3 regions of the Pantoea sp. CFCC18177 genome follow, and region 2 is predicted to be linked to each of the others. Evidence: predicted binding sites of a transcription regulator. Region 2 holds the regulator's gene; each other region holds the start of a gene.
What was found. The regulator LexA, encoded in region 2, represses DNA repair genes until DNA is damaged. The targets are predictions, from matches to a motif close to TNCTGTATGTACATACAGNA.
Positions count from the first base shown of each region.

Region 1: ACPUC8_RS22600 (metal-dependent hydrolase) is a predicted target of LexA. The motif match lies at 2,343-2,362, and genes of this name have one in related genera.
Region 3: dinB (DNA polymerase IV) is a predicted target of LexA. The motif match lies at 2,946-2,965, and genes of this name have one in related genera.

Region 1 covers NZ_JBNBPL010000030.1:5,197-10,274, reverse strand. Annotated here, with positions in the region: gene hxpB (hexitol phosphatase HxpB) at 1-323, shown strand, start outside; gene kduI (5-dehydro-4-deoxy-D-glucuronate isomerase) at 632-1,468, shown strand; gene kduD (2-dehydro-3-deoxy-D-gluconate 5-dehydrogenase KduD) at 1,480-2,241, shown strand; gene ACPUC8_RS22600 (metal-dependent hydrolase) at 2,382-2,972, shown strand; gene ACPUC8_RS22595 (L-cystine transporter) at 3,126-4,517, shown strand; gene ACPUC8_RS22590 (DUF6515 family protein) at 4,714-5,078, shown strand, end outside.
Region 2 covers NZ_JBNBPL010000017.1:75,483-80,560, reverse strand. Annotated here, with positions in the region: gene zur (zinc uptake transcriptional repressor Zur) at 1-152, shown strand, start outside; gene ACPUC8_RS17280 (CsbD family protein) at 221-433, opposite strand; gene dinF (MATE family efflux transporter DinF) at 594-1,919, opposite strand; gene lexA (transcriptional repressor LexA) at 2,044-2,658, opposite strand; gene ACPUC8_RS17265 (diacylglycerol kinase) at 2,764-3,132, opposite strand; gene plsB (glycerol-3-phosphate 1-O-acyltransferase PlsB) at 3,260-5,078, shown strand, end outside.
Region 3 covers NZ_JBNBPL010000015.1:96,588-101,665, forward strand. Annotated here, with positions in the region: gene ACPUC8_RS16210 (ABC transporter permease) at 1-615, shown strand, start outside; gene ACPUC8_RS16215 (sugar ABC transporter substrate-binding protein) at 643-1,713, shown strand; gene dinB (DNA polymerase IV) at 1,878-2,933, opposite strand; gene dpaA (peptidoglycan meso-diaminopimelic acid protein amidase) at 3,177-3,920, shown strand; gene ACPUC8_RS16230 (class II glutamine amidotransferase) at 3,891-4,658, opposite strand; gene lpcA (D-sedoheptulose 7-phosphate isomerase) at 4,709-5,078, opposite strand, start outside.

The DNA of each region.
Region 1 (5,078 bases), on a different contig from region 2:
CGTCTCCTCTGTTTATGTTAGAGCGTGTGCTGGAGATGTTCGATCTGCGTCACTATTTCGATGCTATTGCGTCGGCGGAAGCCCTTCCTTATAGCAAGCCACATCCTCAGGTGTATCTGGATGCTGCCGCTAAGTTGGGTGTTGATCCGTTGAACTGCGTGACGCTGGAAGATTCGTTTAATGGCATGATCGCCACTAAAGCTGCACGCATGCGTTCCATCGTGGTGCCAGCGGAATCGCATCGTGACGATGCACGTTGGGCGCTGGCGAATGTGAAGCTGGCGGATTTGACAGAGCTGCGGGCTGAGCATCTGTTTAACTAATGCCATCGGTTCGGTCGCTGTACGTTCAGGCGCTCAAGCCAGGACAGACCCGTCCGATCGCAAAGACAACACGCATCCCTGCAGATCGGCCGGGCCATCCTTGGCCCGGACGCTTTGCTCTTCGGACGGGTCTGTCCTGTCTATAGCACGTTAATCATCGCTTTAATAAATGCATGCATTGTGCGTTTTTGATCGTCCACACAAATAAATAAAACAACGTTTCATTTTTATTGAATTACCATCCCATCCTGCCTAAGATGCCCAAAGACCCGATTCGGGACACTTCCTTTAACATTGAGAGGCCTGAGATGGACGTTCGTCAAAGCATCCACAGTGAGCATGCAAAGAATCTCGATACTGCGGGACTGCGCCGCGAATTCTTGATCGAAAAGATCTTTGAGGCAGATAACTACACACTGACCTACAGCCATATTGACCGCATCATTATCGGTGGCGTGATGCCGGTGCAGCAGTCGGTGACTATCGGAGAGGAAGTCGGCAAGCAGTTGGGCGTCAGCTATTTTCTTGAACGCCGTGAATTAGGGGTGATAAATGTCGGCGGGCCGGGATTGATTGACGTTGATGGTAAAACCTGGGAGATCGGCCATCAGGAGGCCCTGTATGTGGGGCAAGGGACGAAGCGCGTCATCTTCCGCAGCAGCGATGCCCGCCATCCTGCAAAGTTCTACTACAACAGTGCACCGGCGCATACGCGCTATCCCGACAGGAAAATCACGCTGGAGGATGCCGTCAAAGCCACACTGGGCGATGCCGCCACCTCGAACCGTCGCACCATCAATAAATTCATCGTGCCGGACGTCCTTCCCACCTGTCAGCTCACCATGGGATTGACCCGCCTTGATGATGGTAACCTGTGGAATACCATGCCCTGCCATACCCATGAGCGCCGCATGGAAGTGTACTTCTATTTTGATATGCCAGATGACAGCGCCGTGTTTCATATGATGGGACAACCACAAGAGACGCGCCATTTACTGGTGCATAACGAGCAAGCGGTTATCTCACCCAGTTGGTCTATCCACGCCGGTGTCGGCACCCAACGCTATACCTTTATCTGGGGCATGGTCGGTGAAAATCAGGTGTTTGATGATATGGACCACGTCAGTATCAGCGCGCTGCGCTAACAGGAGGCACAATGATCCTTAACGCATTCAATCTCGAAGGCAAAGTTGCGCTGGTGACCGGCTGTAATACTGGCTTAGGCCAGGGGATGGCATTGGGTCTGGCGCAAGCAGGCTGCGATATCATTGGAGTAAACCGCGCAGGTCCGGCTGATACCCAAGCCAAAGTCGCAGCGTTGGGGCGGCGCTTCTGGTCCATTCAGGCCGATCTCACCAAGCCGACAGGGGTGCCGCACATTGTCGAGCAAGCCGTTGCCTGTGCCGGGCGCATTGATATCCTGGTCAACAATGCCGGTATTATTCGCCGCGAAGATGCACTCAATTTTAGTGAGCAAGACTGGGATGATGTGATGAACATCAACAGCAAAAGCCTGTTTTTCCTGTCTCAGCACGTTGCCCGCCAGTTTATTGCGCAGGGTAACGGCGGCAAGATCATTAACATTGCCTCAATGTTGTCATTCCAGGGCGGTATTCGCGTACCTTCTTATACCGCATCGAAAAGCGCAGTAATGGGCTTAACCCGCCTGATGGCGAATGAGTGGGCCAAACACGGCATCAACGTCAACGCTATTGCACCGGGTTATATGGCAACCAATAACACCGAGCAACTGCGCAGCGACGAATCGCGTAATGAAGAGATCCTGGGACGTATTCCATCGGGCCGTTGGGGTAACCCCGATGACATGATGGGGCCGATCGTGTTTCTCGCCTCAAGCGCGTCTGACTATGTTCAGGGATATACGTTGGCCGTCGATGGTGGATGGTTAGCACGCTAAGCTAACCTGTTCTTTTCCCGCGTCATTATGACGCGGGGGAAGTGAAAAATATTAACGCTTCGTTACAGCGTCACCATTCTCATTTACTGGATAAATCCCTATACTGGATGCATCGACAGTTTTTGCAGCCAGGTTTCATCATGACGGCCGAAGGCCATATCATTTTTGCCATTGCCAGCGCGATTTTTGCCAAGCGCGCGGAGTTGACGCCGGTTTTGGCTAGCGCCGATTGGTGGCATCTTGTGCCTGCTGCGCTGTTGACTTGCCTGCTGCCTGATATCGATCATCCTAAATCCGTGCTGGGCCAGCGTTTAAGATGGATATCCCATCCGATTGCGCGCGCCTTCGGCCATCGCGGCTTTACGCACAGCTTGCTGGCGGTCGCGGTCAGCTTGTGGCTGTTCCAGATTAATGTTCCCGCCGACTGGTTTTTACCCGCAGATGTGTTGCAGGGCATGACGCTGGGTTATCTCAGCCATATCATCGCCGATATGCTTACCCCCGCTGGCGTCCCGCTGCTGTGGCCCTGCCGCTGGCGCTTTCGCCTACCTTTGCTGAATAGCCAGAAAGGCAATCAACTAGAGCGTGCGTTGTGCCTGGCATTGGTGGGTTATGCACTGTGGTTCCCGCCCGGCACGCCCTCTTTTGGTGCTAACGGCTGGCCAGAACAACTGTTCAATACGCTACAAAATGGAGTGGGTCGGGTAATAAACGGACAGAAAGAGCAATAAGCATACAAATTGCGAGATTTAGTTATAAGCCATTCTTTTTGGATATAAGCCTGCACTTTCATGAACTGGTAACATTCCTGACATTCCCTGACGGGAATTGACTATTTTCCGCGCCAGCTCATGACGCTGCGCGGCTCATCTCTGGAGTCGAGCATGGATTTTCCCCTCATTCTTAATATCGTGGCCTTTGTCGCGCTGCTGATTGTTCTCAATCGCATTGGCAACCAAAGCTGGAGTTTGTCGAAGCGCGTACTCACCGGTCTGGTGTTTGGCGTGTTTTTCGGTTTGGCGCTGCAAACCATTTATGGTGAGAACAGCCCGGTCGTGAAGGACTCGATTAGCTGGTTCAATATTGTCGGTAATGGCTATGTGCAGTTGCTGCAGATGATCGTCATGCCTTTAGTGTTTGCCTCTATCCTCAGTGCCGTTGCGCGTCTGCATAATGCTTCTTCACTGGGCAAAATCAGCGTACTGACCATTGGTGTGCTGCTGTTTACCACCGCCATCTCCGCCTTGGTAGGCGTGCTGGTCACCGGACTGTTTGGCCTGAGCGCGGAAGGTTTAGTGCAAGGTGCCCAGGAAACCGCCCGTCTGAGCGCGATTCAGAGCAACTATGTCGGCAAAGTGGCTGATTTGAGTACGCCGCAGTTACTGCTCTCCTTTATCCCGAAAAATCCGTTTGCGGACATGGCGGGTGCTAACCCAACCTCAATCATCAGCGTGGTGATTTTCGCCGCCTTCCTTGGTGTCGCGGCTTTGCAGTTGTTGAAAGATGACAAAGTCAAAGGCGAGCGTGTGCTGGTAGCTATCGATACCCTGCAATCCTGGGTGATGAAGCTGGTGCGTTTGATCATGAAGCTCACCCCTTACGGCGTGCTGGCGTTGATGACCAAAGTGGTAGCGGGCTCTAACCTGCAAGACATCATCAAACTGGGTGGTTTCGTGGTGGCTTCTTACCTTGGTCTGGCCATCATGTTCGGGGTGCATGCCCTGCTGCTGTCAGTTAATGGCATTAACCCAATGCGTTTCTTCCGCAAAGTGTGGCCAGTGATTACCTTCGCCTTCACCAGCCGTTCCAGCGCGGCCAGCATTCCGTTGAATGTGGAGACGCAGACGCGCCGCCTGGGTGTGCCAGAATCGATTGCCAGCTTCTCTGCCTCGTTTGGTGCCACTATCGGTCAGAACGGCTGTGCTGGTCTCTATCCGACCATGTTGGCGGTGATGGTCGCGCCAACCGTGGGCATCAATCCATTTGATCCGATGTGGATTGCCACCCTGGTCGGTATCGTCACTCTCAGCTCTGCCGGTGTGGCTGGCGTGGGTGGTGGTGCCACCTTCGCGGCACTGATTGTCTTGCCTGCGATGGGTCTGCCAGTGACGTTAGTCGCCCTGTTGATCTCCATCGAACCGTTAATTGATATGGGCCGTACCGCCTTGAACGTCAATGGTTCGATGACGGCCGGTTCTTTGACCAGCCGCTGGCTCGGTTTGACCGATAAAAAAGTACTGGAAAGCGACGAACACGCCGAACTGGCGCACCGCTAATCTTCCACAGCCAGACAACGGCAGGCCGCAAAGCCTGCCGTTTTTTTTGGCTTCAGCTCCGCAATTCAGCCTAATCGTGGTGCCAGCGTCAGGAAAGTGTTAAGCATGGTAAACAGACGAAAAATCAGCCATTTTTCACTTGAGTTTTAGCGTGCAAAGGCTAATTCTGCTATCAGTCATAGCAGGAGAAACACCGATGAAAAACGTTATCGCCTCGGTGCTGGCGTTAACCTTATTAACACCAGCCATTAGTTTTGCCCACCCTTACGGATGGGGACCAGGTCCAGGTCCACATTGGGGTGGCGGTCCACGTTGGGGTGGCCCCGGCCCGCTGCGCTTCTTACCTGAAGCGGCAACTGCGGTGCTGATCGGCGGCCTGACCTATTACATGCTGAATGGCAATTACTATCAACGTCAGGGTGACACCTACGTCGTGGTGCAAGCGCCTGAAGCGCCACCATCAGGCGGTATGCGGGTGCTGGATTTCAACGGTAAGCGCTACTATGTGCAGGAAGGCCACTATTACCAGCGCGAAGTCGGTGGTAATTATGTCGAGGTGCC
Region 2 (5,078 bases):
TGGCCGATCAGGCAGGTTTTTCACTGCGTCATACCGTCATTGAAGCGCATGGGTTGTGTGAAAATTGTGCAGAAGTCGCCGCGTGTAAGCACCATGACAGCTGCGATCATGACCATGAAATTGAGAGTAAAAAGAAGGTAAGAAAAGGGTAGTTGGCACTTCCTTGTGCCGTGCCGACGGGTGATCGGCGGGGTAGGAGCATCATCCTTAAAGCGGCTGCTTACCAACGGTAGTCATTATTGTGACTTTCCCAGTCTTTGACTTCCGCTTCGGCTTGCTCTTTCGCATAGCCATAACGTTCCTGAATTTTGCCGACAAGCTGATCGCGTTTACCTTCAATGACGGTCATATCGTCATCCGTCAGCTTGCCCCATTTCTCTTTCATCTTCCCTTTGAATTGCTTCCAGTTACCGCTCGCTTCGTCTTTGTTCATCATAATCCTCCACGTCATCCTGAGTGAGATAAGATGATCCCCTATAAAAGCAAGGAAACATCTACACAACGCGCTACTCATTTGCGCCGTTTGAGATAATTATAGTACCCAGCGTGGATTGCGCAAAAAAATACAGAATAATCTGTAGGTTACGCTTCGCTTATCCCGCACTGAACCAGGTGTCACGCTGCCAGTGACGACGCCACACCCACCACAGCGTTACGCCTCGCAACGTAAGAAACACCGTTACCGCCAGCCATAAGCCATGGTTTCCCAACCAGGGGAGTGATAGCAGAGCAACGCCATAACCCACCGCTGCCATCACCATGCTGTTGCGCATTTCGCGTCCGCGCGTGGCACCAATAAACATGCCATCCAGCAGATAGCACCATACGCCGACCAATGGCAGAATCACCTGCCAGACTAAATAGCGATCGGCTATTTCACGCAGTGTCTCCAGCGAAGTGAGCAGCGCCACGATATATGGACCGGTAAAGGCGTATATCAGGGCAAACATTAACGCGACAATCCCCGCCTGACGGCAGGCTGCATGCCAGATAAGTAATAATCGGCTGCGATCTTTTGCCCCGACAGCCTCCCCTGAGCATGCTTCGACCGCATAGGCAAAGCCATCCAGCGCGTAGGCGGTAAAGGTGAGGAACATCAGCAATACCGCGTTGACTGCCACCACGTCTGGCCCGATGCGCGCGCCCAACAGAGTGAGAGAGGCAAAGCAAATCTGCACCATCAGCGAACGCAGCATAATGTCGCGATTGAGCCGGAACAGGCGCGCAGCATCACCGCGCCAGCTTTGCTTGAGCAGCGTAAAATGGATACCGCGCAGCCTGAGCACGCGCGCTACCATCCATAAACCGACTCCCAGCGTCACATATTCTGCCAATGCGGTTGCCGCCGCAGCCCCCGCCACGCCCCAGTGCAGTTTCAGTACGAAGAGTAAATCGAGCAGAATATTGGCCAGGTTCCCAACGATCAGCAGCACCATGGGCGCCCTGGCATACTGCACGCCTAGCAGCCAGCCAAGAATCACCAGATTGGCCAGTGTGGCCGGCGCGCTCAGCCAGCGAATTTCGATAAATATTTGCGCCTGCTGCTGCACTTCTGGGCTACCGCCCATCAACGTTGCCGCGAGAGTGCTCGCAGGCGTTCGCAGCAGCGCAAACGACAAGCCTGCAACCAAAGCAATCAATAAGGGTTGTATCAACGCGCGCGCCAGTGCGGTTTTATCATTGGCACCAAAGGCCTGGGCCGTCAGCCCGGTGGTGCTCATGCGCAGGAATAGCAGCAGCATAAAGATGAAGCTGGTCGCTGTAGTACCGACAGCCACGCCGCCCAGATAAATAGGACTATCGAGATGACCAATCACCGCCGTATCAACCACGCCGAGCAGCGGGACAGTAATATTGGAGAGAATCATCGGCAGCGCCAGCCGCCAGAGTGCTTTATCTGAAGAGGAAAACAGCCGCATCCGCCCGTTCCGTTGTTGCGAAGATCAGCCTGATTCCTCACGCTGAACCACAAAAGTCCGACGCAAAGAATCAGTACTTCATACTGCGATAAGCGCTACCGCAGCGGGGGAGTTCAAAAAGAGATTAGAGCCATTCTCCGTTACGCACGATGCCCACAGCCAGACCTTCAACGGTCAGAGACTGTTCACGCGTATCGACCACGATCGGCTGGAAATCGGTATTTTCGGGCAGCAGATGTACAATAGCGCCCTGCTTTTTCCAGCGTTTTACGGTGACTTCATCATCAATACGCGCCACCACGACCTGGCCATTACGCACTTCCTGAGTCTTATGCACCGCGAGCAGATCGCCATCCATAATCCCGATATCTTTCATCGACATTCCGCTTACGCGTAACAGGAAATCAGCGTTAGGTTTGAACAGATTGGCATCAACCTGATAGTGCGCTTCGATGTGTTCCTGCGCGAGCAGCGGCTCACCGGCGGCTACGCGGCCAATCAGCGGTAAACCTTCGCTGACTTCTTCTTCCATCAGCAGACGAATACCGCGTGAAGCACCCGAAACAATTTCGATAACACCTTTACGCGCCAGCGCTTTCAGATGCTCTTCAGCAGCATTGGGCGAGCGAAATCCCAGTTGCGAAGCAATTTCCGCACGCGTTGGCGGCATGCCCGTCTGGTTAATATGGTCGCGAATCAGATCATAGACCTGTTGCTGCCTTGCTGTTAACGCTTTCATCCCGCCCCCTGGTTGTTTATACAGTCGCTGTGAGTATATACAGGTATTGGCGAAATGAAAACCAAAACAGCGGCGAATTAGCGCAGCGCGGTGAATCTGGAATGGCTATCGCAAATGGGACCAGAGCAGTGTGATCCAGACAAACAGGGCCAGCAAGATAGCCAGTAATACCGCCGCTGAACCCATATCTTTTGCGCGTCCTGCCAGCGGATGCCGCTCTTCGCCGATGCGATCCACCACCGCTTCGATGGCGCTGTTAATTATTTCAATAATGATCACCAGCACCACTGAGCCAATCATCAGCACACGAGAAATGACATCGATATCCAGCCAGCAGGCCACGATAACGGCGATCACTGCGGCGATCGCTTCCTGACGAAATGCCGCTTCATTCTGCCAGGCAGCGCGTAACCCCTGCCAGGAATAACCGGCTGCATTCACTATTCTTTGAAAACCGGTGACATTATTTGCCATGCTGGTGGAACCCTTGATTGATTTTGACGTCAATTTCTCGGCAGCCTGAGGTGGTGTCACCACAGATCTTCGCTGCACTTTCTGGTATGCTTGCCGCGCTTTGCTAACAAGAGGCTTTAAGTTGTCTATGTCAGGTTGGCGTAAACTTTATTACAAATTATTGAATTTACCACTCTCTATTTTGGTAAAAGGTAAGGTCATTCCGACCGATCCTGTCTCCGAACATGGGATCGATCCGACACGTCCGGTGATGTACGTTTTGCCTTATGATTCAAAGGCAGACTTACTGACACTGCGGGCGCAATGTCTGAAACATGATCTGCCGGATCCCCTGGCCCCCTTAGAGATCGATGGTACTCTACTGCCGCGCCACGTGTTTATTCACGATGGTCCGCGCGTTATCCCCTATTTCGTGGCCAATCCAGAATCCGTGAAGCTGTTTCACGATTACCTCGATTTGCACCGCAGTAACCCTGATCTCGACGTTCAAATGTTGCCGGTTTCGGTGATGTTTGGTCGCGCACCAGGACGCGAAATCCAGGGTGAAGCCACGCCACATCTGCGCATGATGAATGGTATAGAGAAGTTCTTCGCCATTCTGTGGCACGGCCGTGACAGTTTTGTGCGCTTCTCGCCGACCGTTTCCCTGCGCCAGATGGCGACGGAACACGGTACCGATAAGTCTATTGCACAGAAACTGGCGCGCGTGGCCCGCATTCACTTTGCGCGTCAACGCCTGGCGGCGGTGGGCCCGCGCTTGCCCGCACGTCAGGATCTGTTCAACAAACTGCTGCAATCCAAAGCGATTGAGAAAGCAGTGGAAGACGAAGCGCGCAGCAAAAAGATTTCCCATGAGAAAGCTCAACAGAACGCCATCGAGATGATGGAAGAAGTGGCTGCGGACTTCTCCTATGAAGCCATTCGCGTCACTGACCGTGTGATGGGCTGGCTGTGGAGTCGTCTCTATCAGGGCATCAATGTCAATGGTGGCGAACGTGTGCGTCAGCTGGCGCAAGACGGCCATGAGATTGTCTATGTGCCCTGCCACCGCAGCCACATGGACTACTTGCTGCTCTCTTATGTGCTGTATCACCAGGGCCTGGTGCCCCCGCACATTGCAGCCGGTATTAACCTGAATTTCTGGCCTGCGGGTCCGATTTTCCGTCGTCTTGGCGCTTTCTTCATTCGCCGTACCTTCAAAGGCAACAAGCTCTACTCCACGGTGTTCCGCGAATATCTGGGCGAACTGTTCAGCCGCGGATATTCGGTTGAGTATTTCGTGGAAGGTGGGCGTTCACGCACCGGTCGCTTACTCGATCCTAAAACCGGCACGCTGTCGATGACCTTGCAGGCCATGCTGCGCGGTGGTAGCCGCCCTATCACGTTTGTGCCGATCTACATCGGTTATGAACACGTGATGGAGGTGGGCACTTACGCGAAAGAGCTGCGCGGTGCGGCTAAGGAAAAAGAGAGCTTCCTGCAGATGGTGCGCGGCTTGCGTAAATTGCGCAATCTTGGTCAGGGCTATGTCAACTTCGGCGAACCTTTGCCGCTGATGAACTACCTGAACAAAAACGTGCCGGAATGGCGTGATGCAATCGATCCGATTGAGCCACTGCGTCCAGCCTGGATGACACCCACCGTGAATGATATCGCGGCGCGTTTAATGGTGCGCATCAATGAAGCCGGCGCCGCTAATGCCATGAACCTGTGTGTTACGGCACTGCTGGCATCGCGTCAGCGCTCGCTCACCCGCGAACAGTTGATTGAACAGCTCGAGTGCTATACCCAGCTGCTGCGTAATGTGCCGTATTCGCCAGAAGCAACGGTTCCGGATATGAGCGCCGAAGCGCTGCTTGACCATGCCATGGGCATGAACAAGTTTGAGACCGAAAAGGACAGCATCGGCGACATCATTATCCTGCCGCGCGAACAAGCGGTGTTGA
Region 3 (5,078 bases), on a different contig from region 2:
CGCATTCCCGACATGCTGGCCACACTGGCCACGCTGTTTGTTATTCAAGGCGTGGCGATGACCTACAGCTTTGGTGGCTCGATTACCGAAAATATGGTGATGCCGAGCGGTGACATGGCTGAAGGCACTATCCCAGCGGCATTTGGTTTGCTCGGTCAGGTGCCGACCATCGTGATCATTATGCTGGTGGTGACGCTGGTTGCGCAGTTGGCGCTTTCGCTGACCAAACACGGACGCCGCATGTACGCGCTGGGCGGCAATCCTGAAGCGGCACGCCTGTCAGGGATTCGTACCACACGCTATCGCGTACTGGCCTATGTGATCTCTTCTTTGCTGGCGGGTGTCGGCGGTATTTTGCTGGCATCGCGTATTGGTTCCTCACAGGTGAATGCAGGAAGCGGCTACCTGATGGATGCCGTTGCCGCGGCATGGATCGGCTTCTCGCTGGCCGGTTCCGGCAAACCTAACGCGCTGGGTACCTTGGTCGGCGCGGTGATCCTTGGCGTGTTGCAGAACGGGCTGGTGATGCTGTCCGTGCCTTACTACGCCATGGACATTATCAAAGGGCTGGTGCTGGCTCTGGCCCTGGCCATTACCTACATTCAGCGCCGCTAAGGCGCATTTACTGAGAAAGAGATCATAATGAAAAAAATCACCCTTTCGCTGCTGGCGCTAAGCCTGCTGAACGCCAGCGTCGCCTTTGCTGACACCGTTGCACCTGTGCCTGCCGTGATCGCCAATCATGAAGGCCCGGTACGCATCGCTATCATCCGTAACCTGGGTTCTGACGATAACACCACGCAGTTTGTGGCCGGAGCCATTCAGCAAGGTCGCCAGTTGGGCTTTAAAGTCAGCACCTTCCTGAGCAACGGTGATGACGCGCGTTTCCAGGATTTTGTTGCCCAGGCGATCAGCCAGAAGTATGACGGCATTATTCTGTCGCACGGTAAAGAGCCCTACTCCACCGCGTTGGTAAAACGCATCGTCGATGCCGGTATTAAACTGTCAGTGTTTGATACTCCGGTTGATACGCCAGTAAACGGCGTCACCGTCACGGCGCAAGATGATGCTTCACTGGCACAGGCGTCTCTGGGTCAGTTGATCAGTGATTTCCATGGCAAAGCCAACATCATCAAGCTGTGGGTTGCGGGCTTCCCGCCGCAGGAACGCCGCCAGGTAGTGTATGAGAAACTGCTGAAAGAGAATCCAGGTATTCATCAGCTGGAATCCATTGGCGCTGTTTCTACCGATGTGCAGGGTGATACTGCCAACAAGGTTGGCGCGATTCTGGCGAAATACCCGAAAGGCAAGATAGATGCGATTTGGGCATCCTGGGATGCTTTCAGCCAGGGCGCGTATAAAGCGCTGCAGGAGAATGGTCGTACGGAGATCAAGATCTACAGTATCGACGTGTCTAACCAGGACCTGCAGTTGATGCACGAGAAGAACAGCCCGTGGGTGCAGACAGTGGCTGTCGATCCGAAAACCATCGGCGCTGTGAATATGCGTTTGGTCGCGAATAAGATTGCGGGCGAGGCCACACCGGCCAGCTACGAATTCAAAGCCTCTTCCATTTCGCAGCAGCTGCTGAGCAGCCAGCAAGGTGCGGTCAACGTGGCATCGTTGAACAAGATCATTCCAGGCTGGGGTGAGAACAACGATTTCGTCGCGCCATGGTTTGCCACGCTGGAAGCGAAATACGGTAAGAAATAGCGGCCTTCCCCCCTCACCCCAGCCCTCTCCCGCATACGGGAGAGGGTGCAGTCAGAGCGGTCTGGCAAAGTGAATGCATTCCTCACCATCGCTTGATCGGTACCCTCTCCCATTTTGGGAGAGGGTTAATGTGAGGGTGAGGGTGAGGGAAAACATCAGCACGATTACCACCCCAGCACTAACTGCCGTTCCAGCTGGGGATCCACCAGCGTCACATGCAATCCCACCAGCCGTACACCACGCCCTGCGCGCCGCTCATCCCACGCCTGGCGAGCGACGGCGATCATGTCATCCTTGTTTAACACCTGCCAGACGTGCTCTTGCGTGGTCTGCTGGAAATCATTGAACTTAAGCTTCACACCCTGTCGCGCGATCTGCTTATCGGGACGAATGTTGGTTAGCCGACGATCCAACTCCTCATAGAGGAAATCGATAATCGCCAGACACTGCTCCCAGCTGTGAATGTCTTCCATCAACGTCCGTTCGACCCCCAGTGATTTGCGCTCACGCTCCACCACCACATCGCGGTCATCAATGCCGTTGCTGCGTTCCCACAACACACGCCCGAACTTACCAAAGCGTTTCAGCAGCAGCGCCAGATCGCTGCGCTGTACATCCGCGCAGGTGTGCAATCCCATCTCTTCCAGCTTTTTGGTGGCCACTTTGCCAACGCCGGGAATTTTGCTCAGCGGCAGCGTCAGTAAAAAGTCAGGCATGACCTGCGGCGTAATCACATATTGCCCATTGGGCTTATTCAGATCCGAGGCGATCTTGGCGAGGAATTTAATCGGTGCGATACCCGCCGAGGCGGTTAAGCCGGTTTCACGCAGGATATCAGCACGGATCGCCTGCGCCATGAGCGTAGCTGAACCCTGGCAATGCCCGCTGTCGGTGACATCCAGATAGGCTTCATCCAGTGAGAGCGGTTCAACCAGTGCGGTATAGCGCGAGAAGATATCGCGGATCTGGCGTGACGCCTCTTTATAAGCATCAAAACGCCCAGGCAAGAGCCTGAGATGCGGACACAGCTTCAGTGCCGTTGCGGTTGGCATTGCGCTGCGCACGCCGTATTTACGCGCCGGATAGTTGGCGGTGCTGATCACTCCGCGCTGGACGCGGCTGCCGCCGATGGCGATGGGAATATCACGTAATGAGGGATCGTCGCGCATTTCCACCGCTGCGAAAAAGCAGTCCATATCAACATGAATGATTTTACGCATACGCCCTCCGAATACTGGATAAGTATACAGCAGCGAAAAATATCGGCAATAAATGTTGTGCAGCGAATTAAAGTTTACAAAATTCTGGTCGTAATCCCTTTAGGAATGCACCATTTTCACCGACACTGACTTGATTAAACGTCAGACAATGTTAATGTTGCGCTGCGGTAGCGGATATTTCCGATAATGCAATACCAAGACGCTCAGCGTCATCGTCTCTCTTCACTTCAAGGTATACACAGAATGGGCAGAATCGCATTGTTGCTTGCGATGATTCTTATGCCAGTCCTTAGCTGGGCAATTTCGCCAGAGCCAACCCAACCGTCGGCTCCGGTGAGCAAAGAGTTAAAGAAACAGTTACTTGGCACCCCCGTTTTTATTCAGATTTTCAAGGAAGAGCGTACGCTGGAACTGTACGGCAAAATCGGTAATGAATATCGTCTGCTGGACAGCTATCGCATTTGTAATTTCTCTGGCGGTTTAGGGCCTAAACGTCGTCAGGGCGATTTTAAGAGTCCGGAAGGGTTTTATAACGTTAAGCTCAACCAGCTAAAACCGGACAGCCGTTTTTACCGCGCAATTAACACCGGATTCCCGAATCAATACGATCGCGATAAAGGTTATGACGGTAACTATTTGATGATCCATGGTGATTGCGTATCGATTGGCTGCTACGCCATGACCAATGCATCGATGGATGAGATCTTCACTTACGTTAACGCCGCGCTGCGTAACGGTCAGCAGGACGTGCAGATTAATATCTTCCCGTTCCATATGACCGACAGCAACATGCAGCGTCATCGTTACTCGACGTACATCAATTTCTGGCGTGAACTGCAGCCGGGCTATGCGTACTTTGAAAAGTACCATGTGCCGCCGACGGTGAATGTGACCACCACCGGGCAATATGCGGTCAACAGCACGCCGGCGATTTCAACACCGGATGCTGCCTCGAAGTCATTCCTGGCGCTCACCCAGGCAAAATAATGCCCACTCGCCTGGCACTATCCGGTGCCAGGTTTCATTCCCCGTCAGCGGCTGTGTCGCAATCACTGTCACCACATCTTTTGGCGTGGTTTGCTGCAAGAAATCAATCTCTACATCCTGATCGAGCAAGGTGGCTTTGCCAAACGGCGCACGGCGCGTAATCCAATACAGGTTGGTTGAACAGAACGCCATCAGGTAACGCCCGTCAGACAGCAGCATGTTAAACACGCCCTTCTGCCGCAGTTCGCCTGCCAGCTCAGCAATATAGCGAAACACCGCTGGCCAGTTGCCCGGCGTACGCGGATAGCGCTCAGCCAGTTTATGCAGGATCCAGCAAAATGCCTTCTCGCTGTCCGTTTCACCCACGGGTCGAAAATGGCCGGTTTCCAGTTGGCGATAGCCTTTTAGCTGCCCATTGTGCGCGTAAGTCCAGTTGCGGCCCCACAGCTCACGGGTAAAGGGATGCGTATTTTCCAGCGACACTTCACCACGGTTCGCCTGCCGGATATGTGCCACAACCGAATGCGATTTGATCGGGTATTCCTGCACTAAGCGGGCAATCGGTGAGTTAAAGCTGGGTTGTGGATCTTTGAAGGTGCGGCAGCCTTTCCCTTCATAAAAGGTAATGCCCCAGCCATCTTTGTGCGGCCCGGTTCCACCGCCACGCTGCACCAGACCGGTAAAACTGAAACAGATGTCCGTAGGGACATTGGCGCTCATCCCGAGCAATTCGCACATAGCAACCGCCTTAAGTCAGAACCTCCCACGCGGGTGGGAGGGACACGTCATTACTTAACCATCTCTTTTTCGACCAGCAGCATCAAGATATGAATCACTTTAATGTGAATCTCCTGAATGCGGTCGGCATAGCCAAAGTGCGGTACACGAATTTCGATATCCGCCGTGCCAGCCATTTTGCCGCCATCTTTACCGGTCAGGGTAATCACTTTCATGCCTTTAGCACGTGCCGCTTCCACCGCTTTGATGATGTTTGCGGAGTTACCGGAGGTCGACAGACCGAGCAGTACATCGCCTTCACGGCCCACAGCTTCGATATAGCGTGAAAAGACGTAGTCATAGCCGAAATCATTACTCACGCAGGAGAGATGGCTGACATCAGAGATGGCAATTGCCGGGTAGCCAGGACGATTTTCACGG